Regions from separate parts of the Streptomyces sp. NPDC002104 genome, predicted to be linked through region 1. Evidence: riboswitches for the same ligand, from Rfam matches in the RefSeq annotation. Region 1 holds a riboswitch; the other holds the start of a gene.
What was found. A riboswitch is a leader RNA that binds a small molecule or an ion and turns the genes downstream of it on or off. The one in region 1 is predicted to bind glycine.
Positions count from the first base shown of each region.

Region 2: another riboswitch for glycine. It lies ahead of gcvT (glycine cleavage system aminomethyltransferase GcvT); the one in region 1 lies ahead of gcvP (aminomethyl-transferring glycine dehydrogenase).

Region 1 is NZ_JBSFDF010000076.1:8,949-16,031, reverse strand. It holds gene gcvP (aminomethyl-transferring glycine dehydrogenase) at 1-2,830, opposite strand, end outside; glycine riboswitch at 3,029-3,127, opposite strand; gene ACWCP2_RS35815 (PRC-barrel domain-containing protein) at 3,246-3,611, shown strand; gene ACWCP2_RS35810 (DNA polymerase IV) at 4,391-7,042, opposite strand.
Region 2 is NZ_JBSFDF010000028.1:34,057-41,139, forward strand. It holds gene ACWCP2_RS23020 (APC family permease) at 1-1,556, opposite strand, end outside; gene glyA (serine hydroxymethyltransferase) at 1,720-2,976, opposite strand; gene gcvH (glycine cleavage system protein GcvH) at 2,991-3,371, opposite strand; gene gcvT (glycine cleavage system aminomethyltransferase GcvT) at 3,477-4,592, opposite strand; glycine riboswitch at 4,776-4,879, opposite strand; gene ACWCP2_RS23040 (AAA family ATPase) at 5,098-5,781, shown strand; gene ACWCP2_RS23045 (enhanced serine sensitivity protein SseB) at 5,956-6,666, shown strand; gene ACWCP2_RS23050 (enhanced serine sensitivity protein SseB C-terminal domain-containing protein) at 6,734-7,083, shown strand, end outside.

The sequences.
Region 1 (7,083 bases):
AAGCACCGTCGATGCGGCGCACCGGCGGCCAGTACTTCTCCGCGGCCGACACCCCGCCCGGGAAGACGGCCTCGTCACGGGTGTACGGGTGGTTCCACTCGCCGCCCAGCGCCGCCGCCGTGTGCGGGGAGTTGGCCAGCGGGTTGTCGTCCACCGGCCACTCGCCGCCCGCGACCCGCTCGACCTCGGCGCGGATGGCGATCATCGCGTCGCAGAAGCGGTCGATCTCGGCCAGGTCCTCGGACTCCGTCGGCTCGATCATGAGCGTGCCGGCGACCGGGAAGGACATGGTCGGCGCGTGGAACCCGTAGTCGATCAGGCGCTTGGCGATGTCGTCGATGCTCACGCCGGTCGCCTTGGACAGGGGGCGCACGTCGATGATGCACTCGTGCGCGACCAGGTTGCCCGGGCCGGTGTAGAGCACCGGGTAGTGCGGCTCCAGGCGCTTGGCGATGTAGTTGGCGCCGAGCACCGCGACCTGGGTGGCGCGCTTGAGACCCTCGCCGCCCATCAGGCGCACGTACGACCAGGAGATCGGCAGGATGCCCGCCGAGCCCCACGGAGCGGCCGAGATCGGGCCGACGCCCGTCTCCGGACCGGCCGTCGGCTGGAGCGGGTGGTTCGGGAGGTACGGGGCCAGGTGCGCCCGGACACCGACCGGGCCGACGCCCGGGCCGCCGCCGCCGTGCGGGATGCAGAAGGTCTTGTGCAGGTTCAGGTGCGAGACGTCGCCGCCGAAGTGACCCGGCTTGGCCAGGCCCACCAGGGCGTTGAGGTTGGCGCCGTCCACGTAGACCTGGCCGCCGGCGTCGTGCACCTGGGCGCAGATGTCGGCGACGTGCTCCTCGAACACACCGTGCGTGGAGGGGTACGTGATCATCAGCACGGCGAGCTCGTCGCGGTACTGCTCGATCTTCGCGCGCAGGTCGTCCGCGTCCACCTCGCCGTCGTCGGCGGTCTTGACGACGACCACCTTCATGCCGGCCATCACGGCGCTCGCGGCGTTGGTGCCGTGCGCGGAGGACGGGATGAGACAGACGGTGCGCTGCTCGTCGCCGTTCGCCCGGTGGTAGGCGCGGACGGCCAGCAGGCCGGCGAGCTCGCCCTGGGAGCCGGCGTTCGGCTGAATGGAGACCTTGTCGTAGCCGGTGACCTCGCAGAGACGTTCCTCCAGCTCAGTGATGAGCGTGAGGTACCCCTCGGCCTGCTCGACCGGGGCGAACGGGTGCAACTGGCCGAATTCGGGCCAGGTGACCGACTCCATCTCGGTGGTCGCGTTGAGCTTCATGGTGCAGGAGCCCAGCGGGATCATGCCGCGGTCCAGCGCGTAGTCCTTGTCGGAGAGCTTGCGCAGGTAGCGCAGCATCGCCGTCTCGGACCGGTGCTGGTGGAAGACCGGGTGCGTCAGGTACTCGTCCGTACGCAGCAGCCCCTCGGGCAGCGCGTCGGCGGTGTCGGCGTCCAGCGCCTCGATGTCCGCGGTGACGCCGAAGGCGGCCCAGACGGCCTCGACGTCGGCGCGCAGGGTCGTCTCGTCGCAGGCCATGGAGACGAGGTCGCCGTCGACCTGGAAGAGGTTGACGCCACCCTCGCGGGCGGCGGCCACGACCTCGGCGACCCGGCCCGGAACCCGCACGGTCAGGGTGTCGAAGTACGAGCCGTGCACGACCTCGACACCGCCGGCCTTCAGGCCCGCGGCCAGCAGGTTGGCGTAGCGGTGGGTGCGGCGGGCGATCGTCCGCAGCCCGTCCGGGCCGTGGTAGACGGCGTACATGCCGGCCATGACGGCGAGGAGCACCTGCGCGGTGCAGATGTTGCTGGTGGCCTTCTCGCGGCGGATGTGCTGCTCACGGGTCTGCAGCGCGAGGCGGTAGGCCTTGTTGCCGTCCGCGTCCACGGAGACGCCGACGAGGCGGCCGGGCAGCGAGCGGGCGTGCTTGGCCTGGACGGCCATGTAGCCGGCGTGCGGTCCGCCGAAGCCCATCGGGACGCCGAAGCGCTGGGTGGTGCCGACGGCGATGTCCGCGCCGAGCTCGCCCGGGGAGGTCAGCAGGGTCAGGGCGAGCAGGTCCGCGGAGACGGCGACGATGGCGCCGAGACCGTGCGCCTGCTCGATGACCGGCTTGATCTCCCGCACGGCGCCGGAGGCGCCGGGGTACTGCAGGAGCACGCCGTAGACGCCGCGCTCGGCGATCTCAGCCGGAATCCCCTCGCTGAGATCGGCGACGACGACCTCGATGCCGATCGGCTCGGCGCGGGTCTGGATCACCGCGATGGTCTGCGGCAGCGCGTCGGCGTCGACGAGGAAGACGTTGCCCTTGGCCTTGCCCACGCGGCGGGCCAGGGTCATGGCCTCGGCGGCGGCGGTGCCCTCGTCGAGCAGCGACGCGCCGGAGGTCGGCAGACCGGTCAGTTCGGCGACCACGGTCTGGAAGTTCAGCAGGGCTTCGAGGCGGCCCTGGGAGATCTCCGGCTGGTACGGCGTGTACGCCGTGTACCAGGCCGGGTTCTCCATGACGTTGCGCAGGATCACGGGCGGCGTGAAGGTGCCGTAGTACCCCAGTCCGATCATGGACGAGAGGACCTGATTGCGGTCGGCGAGCTCACGCAGCTCGGCGAGCACCTCGGCCTCGGTCCGCGCCTCGGGCAGGTTCAGCGCGGCGGTGGTCTTGATCACATCCGGCACCGCGGCGGCGGTGAGCTCGTCCAGCGAGCCGTAGCCCACATGGGCGAGCATCTTCGCCTGCGCCTCGGCGTCCGGGCCGATGTGGCGCTGCTCGAAGGGGATGCCTCGCTCCAGCTGGGAGAGCGGAATGCGGTTGGCGGTCATGTACGGAGGCCTCCTGGTCGTACGACCTGCGAGGGGCACCACGGCGCGGGCACCCGGACGGCCTCCCCCTCTGTCATCACAACCTGAGAGCTTCACCGGGCCACGCGGGGATCGCCCACGAGATCCGGCTTTCACCGTCGGTGAGGAGAGGGACCGGCACTGCGCGCCCGGTACCCGCCCCTGCTTTCCAGAGTGGCCTCACCACGTGCGGTACGTATGCCTGAGAGATTCCGGGGAGGATTTGCTCCTTCGGCGCCTCCGACTCACTCTTTCGGAGGACTCTCCCGCACAGGGTCAACAGCCATCACCCAGCCTACCAGCGAGGATCTGGGCACCTCCCTCGAGTGGCCCCCTCTCCGGAAATGCACTTTTGTAGTCATTACGGAGGAGTTGCGCCCAATGGAGGGACCGGACCGTGCAGACCGACATCGATCCCCGCAGCCTGATCGGCCGCAAGGCGTTCGACCGCAATGGCACCAAGATCGGCACCGTCGACGAGGTCTACCTCGACGATGCCACGGGCGTCCCGGAATGGGCCGCCGTACGCACCGGCCTCTTCAGCCGGGACGCCTTCGTCCCGCTGGAGCCCAGCGAGATGGTGGGCGACACCCTGCACGTGCCCTTCGAACGCTCCCTCATCAGGGACGCCCCCGACTTCGGCGTCGGCCGCCACCTCTCCCCCGAACAGGAGCTGCAGCTCTACCACCACTACGGCCTGGACCTGGCCCTCCCGTCCGACTTCCACCACGACTTCGGCCACACGTCCCCCGACCCCCAATAGCCCGCCCCGATCCGGACCGCACCGCCCCGCACCACCGGGCCTCCCCCACCGGAACCCCACTCTCCGGACGCCCCCGGGTACAGCGGCAGCCCCGGCACGGTCCGCTGCCGGGGCACACCCGCGTACGCACCGGAACACCACACCGGCCCGGCACAGTCCCTCGCCGGACGCACCCTCGCGCGTACGCACCAGACCACGACGCCCCGGCAGTCCGCTGCCGGGGCACACCTGCGCGCGCACCCGAGCACCACGCCGGCCCGGCACAGTCCCTTGCCGGACGCACCCTCGCGCATAAGCGCCAGAACACCACGACGGCCCGGCAGTCCGCTGCCGGGACACACCTGCGCGCGCACCCGAGCACCACGCCAGCCCGGCACAGTCCAATGCCGGGGCACACCTGCGTACGCACCCGCGCACCACGACGGCCCGGCACAGTCCCTTGCCGAGCGCACCCTCGCGTGCACGCCACGGCGGCCCGGCACAGTCCGCTGCCGGGGCACACCTGCGCGCGTAAACCAGAGCACCACGGCGCCCCGGCACGGTTCGCTGCCGAGGTGCACCTTTATGCGCACGCACGCGAAACCACGGCAGTGCGCCGGGGCACGGCACCGCTGGGCCAGCGGTGGCCGGACCGGAACGGGCCTCAAGACGCCCGACTCGCTGCTTCCTGGTCTCGGCTCCCGCTCCCGGCGCCCGCTCCCCGCCGACCAGCCCGGGCAGCGGGTCACCCCTCGCCGCGCAGCCGGGCACATGCCGGCACAGCAGCCTGAAGCGACCTCTCAGGCTCGCTCCGGAGCAGTCGAACCCCCGACCCCCATGGCCTGGTCCCCGACCAGCGGCATCGGATCGGACGGCTCCAGCTCAGGATCGTCCACCAGGAACGTCCGGACCCGGCCCGGCTGGGATCCGGGCTGCTCGAACCGTACGGTCACCCGCCCGACGCCACTGCCCTGCACCCACCCCGGCCCGTACACCGCATGCCGCACATCGCTCCCGGCCGGCCACCGCCGCTGAACCACCCCTTCAACGCCCCCCGGCACCACGCCGCCCCCAGCCCCCTCCCCTTGCCGCACCCCCGGCCCCTGACCCGGCTCCGGATCGCGCCCCAGTTCCCGCCCTTGGCCCTGGCTCGCGCCCTGCCCCGGACCCTCGCCCTGGCTCTGGCCCTGCCCCTCGCCCCGACCCTGGCCCTGGCCCTGGCCCTGACCCTGACCCTGACCCTCGCCCTGACCCTGGCCCTCGCCCTGGCTCTGGCCCTGGCCCTGACCCTGGCCCTCGCCCTGGCCCTGGCCCTCGCCCTGGCCCTGGCCCTGGCCCTGGCCCTGACCCTCGCTCCGGCTCTGGCTCTGGCCCAGACCCTCGCTCTGGCTCTGGCTCTGGCCCCGACCCTGGCTCTCGCCCTGGCTTGCGCCCCGACCCTGACCCTGAACCTGGCCCTGGTTCTGGCCCTGGCCTTGGCTCTCGCCCGCGCCCGCGCCCTGGCCCTGACCCTCGCCCTGGTTCTGCCCCTGACTCTGCCTCTGACCCTGGCCCTGGCTCTCACCCGCGCCCTGGCCCTGGCCCTGACCCTGGCCCTGACCCTCGCCCTGGTTCTGGCCCTGGCCCTGGCCCTGGCCCTGACCCTCGCCCTCATCCTGCTGGGCAGCCTCACTCTGCCCGGCCTGCGCCCCGGGCTCGGGTTCGCCCTGCTGGCCGCGCTCGGTACCCGGGCTCTGCCCAGTCCTCGCCTCCGGCCCGGGTTCGCCAACCTGGCCGTGCTCGGCACCACCCTCACTCAGCTCAGCCCTCTCCCCCGGCCCAGGCCCCCCACCCCGCCCTTCCTCGGCACTCCGGCCCTGCCCGGCCTCCCCCGACCTGGGCTCGCCACCCCACGCCTGCTCGGCACCCCGGTCCTGCCCGGCCCTGTCCGCCGGCCCAGGCTCGCGACCCCGCCCGGCGGCCTCACCCCGTCCAAGCCCGGCATCGTGCCCCGGCCCCGATCCGGTGTCCTGCCCCTCCCCGGCGGCCTCGACCGGTCCTCGCTCGGCACTCTGCCCCTGAACGACGGCCTGGCCCGGCACGGGACTCCCACCCTGACCAGCACCCTGACCAGCACCCCGGCCGGGCCCCTCGGCCTCCCCCTCACCATGCCCGGCACCCCGCCCAGCAGCGTCCTCGCCCAGAGCCCGGGCCTGCCGAGGGTCAGAGGCGTCCTCGCCCAGAGCCCGGCCCTGCCGGGGGGCAGACGCGTCCGCGCCCAGGCCCCGGCCCTGCCGAGGGTCAGAGGCGTCCTCGCCCAAGGCAGCGCCGGCCCCCTCACCCCCGCCGGACGGCGCAGCCGCAGCCGGCCCCTCCACCGCCCCGCCCCGCGCAGCCATCGCGTCGGCGAAGGCGAACAGGTCCTCCTGCGTGTAGTCCGCGAGCCCGGTCACCCCCACGCCCAGCAGCCGCACCCCGCCCGTGGTGTCCACGGCCTCCAGCAGCCGCCCGGCGGCCTCCCGCACCACCGCGGGGTCGTCCGTGGGCCCCCGCAGGGTCTCGGACCGGGTCAGCGTGGAGAAGTCGTACCGCCGGACCTTGAGCACGATGGTCCGCCCCGAGTGTCCCGACGCCCGCAGCCGCTCCACGCACCGGTCCGCGAGCCGCTGCACCTCGCCCCTGATCCGCACCCGGTCGTGCAGGTCCACGTCGAAGGTGTCCTCGACCGAGACGGACTTCGCGTCGCGCTCGGCGACCACCGGCCGCTCGTCCACGCCGAGCGCCATCCGGTACAGCCCGACCCCGTGCGAGCGCCCCACCATCCGGACCAGTTCGTCCTCACCGGCCTCCGCGAGCTCCCCCACCGTGGTGATCCCGGCCCGCCGCAGGTGCTCCCCGGTGGCCGGCCCCACGCCGGGCAGGGTCCGTACCGACATCGGTGCCAGGTGCGCCCGCTCCGTGCCGACCTCGATCAGCAGCAGCCCGGCCGGCTTGGCCTCCTCGGAGGCGACCTTCGCCAGCATCTTGGATCCCGCGAGCCCCACGGACCCGCTCAGCCCGGTCACGGCCGTGATGTCGGCCCTCAGCCGCTCGCCGACGGCCCGCGCGGTCTCCGCGTCGAAGGCGACGCCGCCCGCCTCGAGGTCCACGAAGGCCTCGTCCAGGCTCAGCGGCTCCACGAGGGGGGAGAGTTCCCGCAGCATCCCCATGACGGTGTCGCTGACCTCGCGGTACAGGCTGAAGCGCGGGACGAGGCATGCGCCGTTCGGGCAGAGCCGCCGCGCCTGGGCCATCGGCATGGCCGAGTGCACCCCGAAGCGCCTGGCCTCGTAGGAGGCGGTGGCGACGACCCCGCGCGGCCCGAGCCCGCCGACGATGACGGCCTTGCCGCGCAGGCTCGGCTTCGACGCCTGCTCCACGGAGGCGTAGAAGGCGTCCATGTCCAGGTGCAGGATGGTCGGCGCGGATCTCACGGCTCCGATGCTGCCCTACGCCACTGACAATCGGCCCGACC
Region 2 (7,083 bases), on a different contig from region 1:
TAGTGGGCCTTCACCCCGGACCGTACGGCCCAGAAGTAGAAGCCCAGGGCGGAGACGCCCACCAGGGCGATGTCCACGCCGCCCGGGATGATTCCGTGGCCGCCGAACTCCTTGCTGCCGAGTGCCGACAGCGTGCCCAGCCACAGCAGGAAGGCGATCATCCACCAGGCCGGGGCGAACTGCCCGGCCAGGTTCTTCTCGCCCTTGCGCTTGAGCACGATCGCCGCGATCGGGGCGGCCACCAGGGTGAGCAGCACCACCTTGCCGGTGTCCGGCCACTTGGACCAGTACAGGGCGCAGGCGGCGAAGGCGAAGGTGACCGGGCACAGGACGCTCGCCGCCGGCAGGCGGAAGGGGCGGGGCAGCTCGGGCTTGGTCCTGCGGAAGACGCCCACCGCGATCGGGCCGATCAGGTACGAGACCACCATCGCGGCGGAGACCACGCTGGCCAGGGCCTCCCAGCTGTGGCCGACGGTGACCAGCAGCAGGACCGAGAAGCCGAGGTTCAGCCACATCGCGGGACGCGCGGTGCCGTACTTCGGGTGGACCTCGCGGATCTTCTTCGGGAAGAAGCCGGTGTCCGCGAGGTTCTGCGCCATGTACGAGGCCGAGGCGACGTTGCCGATGTTGGCGCCGGACGGGGAGATGAAGGCACCGAACTGGAGCATCGTGACGACCCAGTGCAGCATCAGCATCTTGGCGAGGTCGGCGAACGGCGAGGCGAAGTTGATGCCGTTCCAGCCGCCGGCCTCGGCGAGCTTCTCGGGCGGGACGCCGCCGATGAAGGCGATCTGCAGGGCCAGGTAGATCACCAGGCCGAGGGAGAGGGCGCCGACCAGGGCCAGCGGGATGGCGCGGCCGGGGTTCTTGGCGGCGCCGCCGAGGTTCACGACGGCCTGGAAGCCGTTGAAGGCGAAGACCACGCCCGAGGTGGTGACGGCGGTCATGACCGCGGACCAGCCGTTGGGCGCGAAGCCGCCGTGGTCGGTGAAGTTGCCGGTGTGGAAGCCGGAGGCGATCAGGGCGATCACGGCGAGGACGGGGATGGCGAACTTGACCAGGGTGAGGAGGTTGTTCGCCTTGGCGAGCAGCGCGACCGACCAGTAGCAGGCCAGCCACAGGGCCACGGTCAGGAACAGGGCCATCGCCATGCCGGAGGTGGTCAGGCCGCCGTTCTCGACCAGGCCCTTGGCCCAGCCGAAGTTCCAGGAGGACATGTACTGCGTACCGGCGATGGACTCGATCGGGATCAGCGCGGCGATGGCGATCCAGACCGCCCAGCCGGTGATGAAGCCCAGGACCGGCCCGTGCGAGATGGTGCCGAAGCGGGCCATCGAGCCGGGCAGCGGGTAGGCCGCGCCCACCTCCGCGTAGGACATGGCGATCATGCCGATGAAGACGGCGCCGATGACCCAGGCGATGATCGCCGCGGGCCCCGCGACCGCCGCCGCCTGGCCTGCTCCGAACAGCCACCCCGATCCGAAGATCGAGCCGAGGCCGATCATGATCAGGGCGAAGAGACTGAGTCCCTTCTTGTTCGCTGCGCTCATGTCCATGGGGTGTGCTGTCCGTCCTGCCAGGGGTGCGGTCGTTCCTTATTCGGAGCCTATTTGCCATTTATTGGATGAATCAGCGGCAAGAGGTCGCATCCGCCTGGGGCTTTGGTCATGAAAGGGCCCGGCCCTGTGCACAACAAGGCCGGGCCCCTCGAGCCGGCGCCTAGAGCGACGGGTACAGCGGGAACTTCGCGGCGAGCGCGGAGACGCGCGCCTTCAGGTCCTCCGCGTCGTAGGCGGGCTTCAGCGCCTGCGCGATGATCTCGGCGACCTCGGTGAAGGCCTCGGCGTCGAAACCGCGGGTGGCCAGCGCCGGCGTACCGATCCGCAGACCCGAAGTGACCATCGGGGGCCGCGGGTCGTTCGGGACGGCGTTGCGGTTGACCGTGATGCCGACCTCGTGGAGGCGGTCCTCGGCCTGCTGGCCGTCCAGCTCGGCGTTGCGCAGGTCGACCAGGACCAGGTGCACGTCGGTGCCGCCGGTCAGGACGTCCACGCCCACGGCCTTGACGTCGTCCTGGACCAGACGGGCGGCGAGGATCTTGGCACCCTCCAGGGTGCGCTCCTGGCGCTCCTTGAACTCGGGCGAGGCCGCCACGAGGAAGGAGACGGCCTTGGCCGCGATCACGTGCTCCAGCGGGCCGCCCTGCTGACCCGGGAAGACCGCGGAGTTGATCTTCTTGGCCAGCTCCTGCGTCGACAGGATGACACCGCCGCGCGGACCGCCGAGGGTCTTGTGCGTGGTGGTGGTGACGACGTGGGCGTGCGGCACCGGGTTCGGGTGCAGACCCGCGGCGACCAGGCCGGCGAAGTGCGCCATGTCGACCATCAGGTACGCGCCGACCTCGTCCGCGATGCGGCGGAAGGCGGCGAAGTCGAGCTGGCGCGGGTAGGCGGACCAGCCCGCGACGATCAGCTGCGGCTTGGACTCCTTGGCGAGGCGCTCGACCTCGGCCATGTCGACCTCGCCGGTCTCGTCGACGTGGTACGGGACCACGTTGTAGAGCTTGCCGGAGAAGTTGATCTTCATGCCGTGGGTCAGGTGACCGCCGTGGGCCAGGTTCAGGCCCATGATCGTGTCGCCCGGCTTGATCAGCGCGAACATCGCGGCCGCGTTGGCCTGCGCGCCCGAGTGGGGCTGCACGTTCGCGGCCTCGGCGCCGAAGAGCGCCTTGATGCGGTCGATCGCGATCTGCTCGACCACGTCGACGTGCTCACAGCCGCCGTAGTAGCGGCGGCCGGGGTAGCCCTCGGCGTACTTGTTGGTCAGGACCGAGCCCTGGGCCTCCATGACGGCGACCGGAGCGAAGTTCTCCGACGCGATCATTTCCAGGGTGGACTGCTGGCGCACGAGTTCGGCGTCGACGGCGGCGGCGACGTCCGGGTCGAGCTCGTGGAGGGGAGTGTTCAGTACAGACATCAGGGTTCCCTGGGTCAGTTGCCGGCGGTGAGCTTGGCGTACTCGTCCTCGGAGAGCAGGTCGGCCGGCTCCTCCGTGACGCGTACCTTGAAGAGCCAGCCGCCCTCGAACGGAGCCGAGTTCACGAGCGCCGGGTCGTCGACGACGTCCTGGTTGAACTCGGTGATCTCGCCGGTGACGGGGGAGTACAGGTCGCTGACCGACTTGGTCGACTCCAGCTCGCCGCAGGTCTCGCCCGCGGTCACGGTGTCGCCGACGGCGGGAAGCTGGGCGTAGACGACGTCACCGAGCGCGTTGGCCGCGAACTCCGTGATGCCGACCGTCGAGACGCCGTCGACGGCGTCCGACAGCCACTCGTGCTCCTTGCTGAAACGCAGCTGCTGGGGGTTGCTCATGACCTGATTCTCCTGGATGCGGGGGAGTGGATACGAACGGTGGTCGTGCGGGACCGGCGCGAAGCCCCGGCCGGCGGTCAGGCGCGGTACGAGTGCGGTACGGGGCTACTTCTGCCGCTTGTAGAACGGCAGGGCCACGACCTCGTACGCCTCATGCGTACCGCGAATGTCCACGCCGACGCCGGAGGTGCCGGGCGCGGCGTGCGCCGCGTCGACGTAGGCCATCGCGATCGGCTTGCCCAGCGTCGGTGACGGGGCGCCCGAGGTGACCTCGCCGACGACCTGGCCGTCGAAGGTCACGGCGAAGCCGGCGCGCGGAACGCGGCGGCCCTCGGCGATCAGGCCGACCAGCTTGCGCGGCGCCTTGGAGGCGGCGCGCTCGGCGGCGGCCTCCAGGGCGGCGCGGCCGACGAAGTCGCCCTCCTTCTCGAACTTCACGACCCGGCCCAGACCCGCGTCGAACGGGGTGAGGGAGGTGGTCAGCTCGTGCCCGTACAGCGGCATGCCCGCTTCCAGGCGCAGGGTGTCGCGGCAGGACAGGCCGGCCGGGACCAGGCCGACGCCCTCGCCCGCCTTGGTCAGCGCCTGCCACAGCTCCACGGCGTGCTCGGGCGAGACGAACAGCTCGAAGCCGTCCTCACCGGTGTAGCCGGTACGCGCGATCAGCGCGGGCACCCCGGCGACCGTGCCGGGCAGGCCGGCGTAGTACTTCAGCCCGTCCAGGTCGGCGTCGGTGAGGGAGGCGAGGATGCCGGGGGACTGCGGACCCTGCACCGCGAGCAGCGCGTACGCGTCGCGGTCGTCGCGGACCTCGGCGTCGAAGCCGGCGGCGCGCTCGGTGATCGCGTCCAGGACCACCTGCGCGTTGGAGGCGTTCGCGACGACCATGAACTCGGTCTCGCCCAGGCGGTAGACGATCAGGTCGTCGAGGATCCCGCCGTCCTCCTGGCAGATGTGCGTGTAGCGGGCACGGCCGACGCCGACGGTGGAGATGTTGCCGACCAGCGCGTAGTCCAGGACCTTGACGGCCTCCGGGCCGGTCAGGGTGATCTCGCCCATGTGGGAGAGGTCGAAGAGTCCGGCGCTGGTGCGGACGGCGTTGTGCTCGTCGCGCTCGCTCCCGTACCGCAGGGGCATGTCCCAGCCCGCGAAATCGGTCATGGTCGCACCGAGGGAACGGTGCAGCGCATCGAGGGCGGTCAGGCGGGGGGCAGTGCTCATGGGTGTGGCTCCCGGGTCCCAGGGCATGACATGACGAGGAGGAGTTCCTCCCCATCTGTCATCGGAACCTGAGAGGTTCGCCGAGAGTTCCCCGCTTCCAGGGGAGGCCATCGACTTGCACCTTGGGTGGAACCGTCGCCGGGGCCCTCAGGGGCGCCTGCGCGGCTCGCTTTTCAGATCTGCCTCATCCACGCGGTACGGGGCCTGAGAGATTCAAGGGAGGTACTTGCTCCTTCGGCGCCCGGGCACCGCCTTGCGGCGTGCCGGGACTCTCCCGCGCGGATTCAAGCGGCCGGTATGCAGTTAGGTGTCCAGATGGCGCACATCATTGCACGAGGTGCGGCCGAATGGGGGAGGGGGGCGGCAGGTGGGGCGGACCGGGAGCGGGCGGGGAACGGAGCCGGAGCGGGCCCGGAGCGGAACCGGGGGCCCCGGATTACCGTCTCTTTACACTCAGGGGGAACGGGTCCGGGCGGCCCGGGGCGGGGGAGGGGAGGCGAGCACTGTGCGGAGATTCGGAGTACTGGCGGCGACGGGCACCGCGGCCGTCGAGGACGCGGTGGCCGGCGTGCCGCCGCAGCGCGGGGCCGTACGGGATCCGGCGGCGGGGACGCCGGCGGAGCCCGGGGCGGTACGGGACCTGCGCGGGGCCGAGGGCCCCCGGCGGCTCCGGTTCGCCGCGGGGGACGTCGTGGTGGTCTCCGGACTGCCCGGCGGCGGCAAGAGCACCCTGATCAAGCGGGCCGCGGAGGGCGGCGGCATCGACTCCCAGGACGCCCGCGAGCGGTGGGAGCGCCGGATGCCGGCCGCCCTGCCCTACGCGGTGTACCGGCCCGCGGTCCGGATCGCCCACTACTGGGGCCTGTGGCGGGTGCTGCGCTCCGGGGCCCCGGCCGTCGTCCACGACTGCGGTACGCAGAGCTGGGTCCGGGCGCTGCTGGCCTCCGCGGCCCGGCGGCGCGGCCGCGTGCTGCACCTGGTGCTGCTGGACACCACCCCCGAGGAGGCCCGGGCCGGGCAGGCCGCGCGGGGCCGGGGGGTGTCGGCGTACGCCTTCGCCCGGCACCGCGGCGCCGTGGCCCGGCTGCTGCGCGAGGCCGAGGCGGGCCGCCCGCCGGCCGGCTGCGCGTCGGTGACCCTGCTGGACCGCCCGGCGGCGTCGCGGCTGACGTCGATCGGCTTCCGCTAGCGGCGCGGTTCGTACGGGCACGCGGGGGCGCCGTACGAGGAAGCCGTACGAGGAAGGCAGTCCGGGCCGCCGTGCGGGCGGCCCCCGGCGGGGGTGTCGCAGGCGCCCGTTAATCTCGGGACGCTCGGGCCGGGAACCCCGGGCCGAGACCAAGGCAAGCGAGTGGAGACGTACATGTGGCCGGGTAACGAGCTGGAGCAGGTGCTCGGGGCGGCGCTCGGACAGGCGGACGCCGGGGGGCGGATCCTGGAGGTCCTCGGGCGGAGCGATCTGTGGATCCCGCTGCCGGGCGGGGTGAACAGCCTGAGCCTGCCCACGATGGACATCGACGGCGCCGCCTACGTGCCCGTCTACAGCTCCGAGGAGCAGTTCCGCGCCTGCGTCGGCCCCGGCATGGACTTCGCCGTCGCCCCCGCCGCGGACTTCGCCCGGGGCCTGCCCCCGCAGCTCGGCGTCGCGGTCAACCCGGAGGGATCCGTCGGCGTGCCGCTGCCCCCGCAGGCCGTCGCCGAACTGTGCCGCACCGGCCGCAGCCCGCTCGACGGGCCGGCCGGCGGTGGCCGGGTCCGGCTCTACGAGCCCGACTGGCAGGAGGACCCGGTCGAGTTCCTGAGCGCCGCCGCGGAGGAGTTCCGCGCCACCGGGGTCGTCGCCTCCGCGCACCGCTGCCTCGCCAGCGTCGAGGGCGGCGCGCCGGAACTCTACGTCGGCGTCCACCTGCTGGGATGGGAGCCCGGGATGCGAAACGCCCCGATGGACGCGCTCGGCCGCGCCCTGACCCGCGTACCGCCGCCCTGGCCGGTGCAGTTGATCCTGCTCGACGCCGCCGACGACCCGGTCGTCGACTTCATCGTCACGCGCGTACGCCCCTTCTACCTGCCGTAGTGACGCTTAAGCTGGTGGCCGACACGCGTGGACGACGGGCGGACGAACAGACGAAGAGGGGTACCGGGTGAGTGCGTCAGGCACGGCCGCGGTCGGGCAGGTCGAGCACATGCTGCGCCAGGTGACTCCCGGGCGCTACGAGAGCTACGAGTCTCTCCTGCACGCCCTGGCCGAGGGACGGCTGTGGATGCTCCTCTGGCAGGGCCGGCCCGGCTCCCCGGAGGCCCAGTACGGCGGCATGGAGGTCGAGGGCCTCGGGTACGCGCCCTGCGTGACCTCCCCGCAGGAACTGGCCGCCAGCGGCTGGAACCGCGGGTACGAGGTGGTCACCGGCCGGGACATCGCCCGCGCCCTCTACCCCGACCGCTGGGGGCTGTGGCTCAATCCGCACGCCCAGGGCGGCGGCGTCGGCCTGCC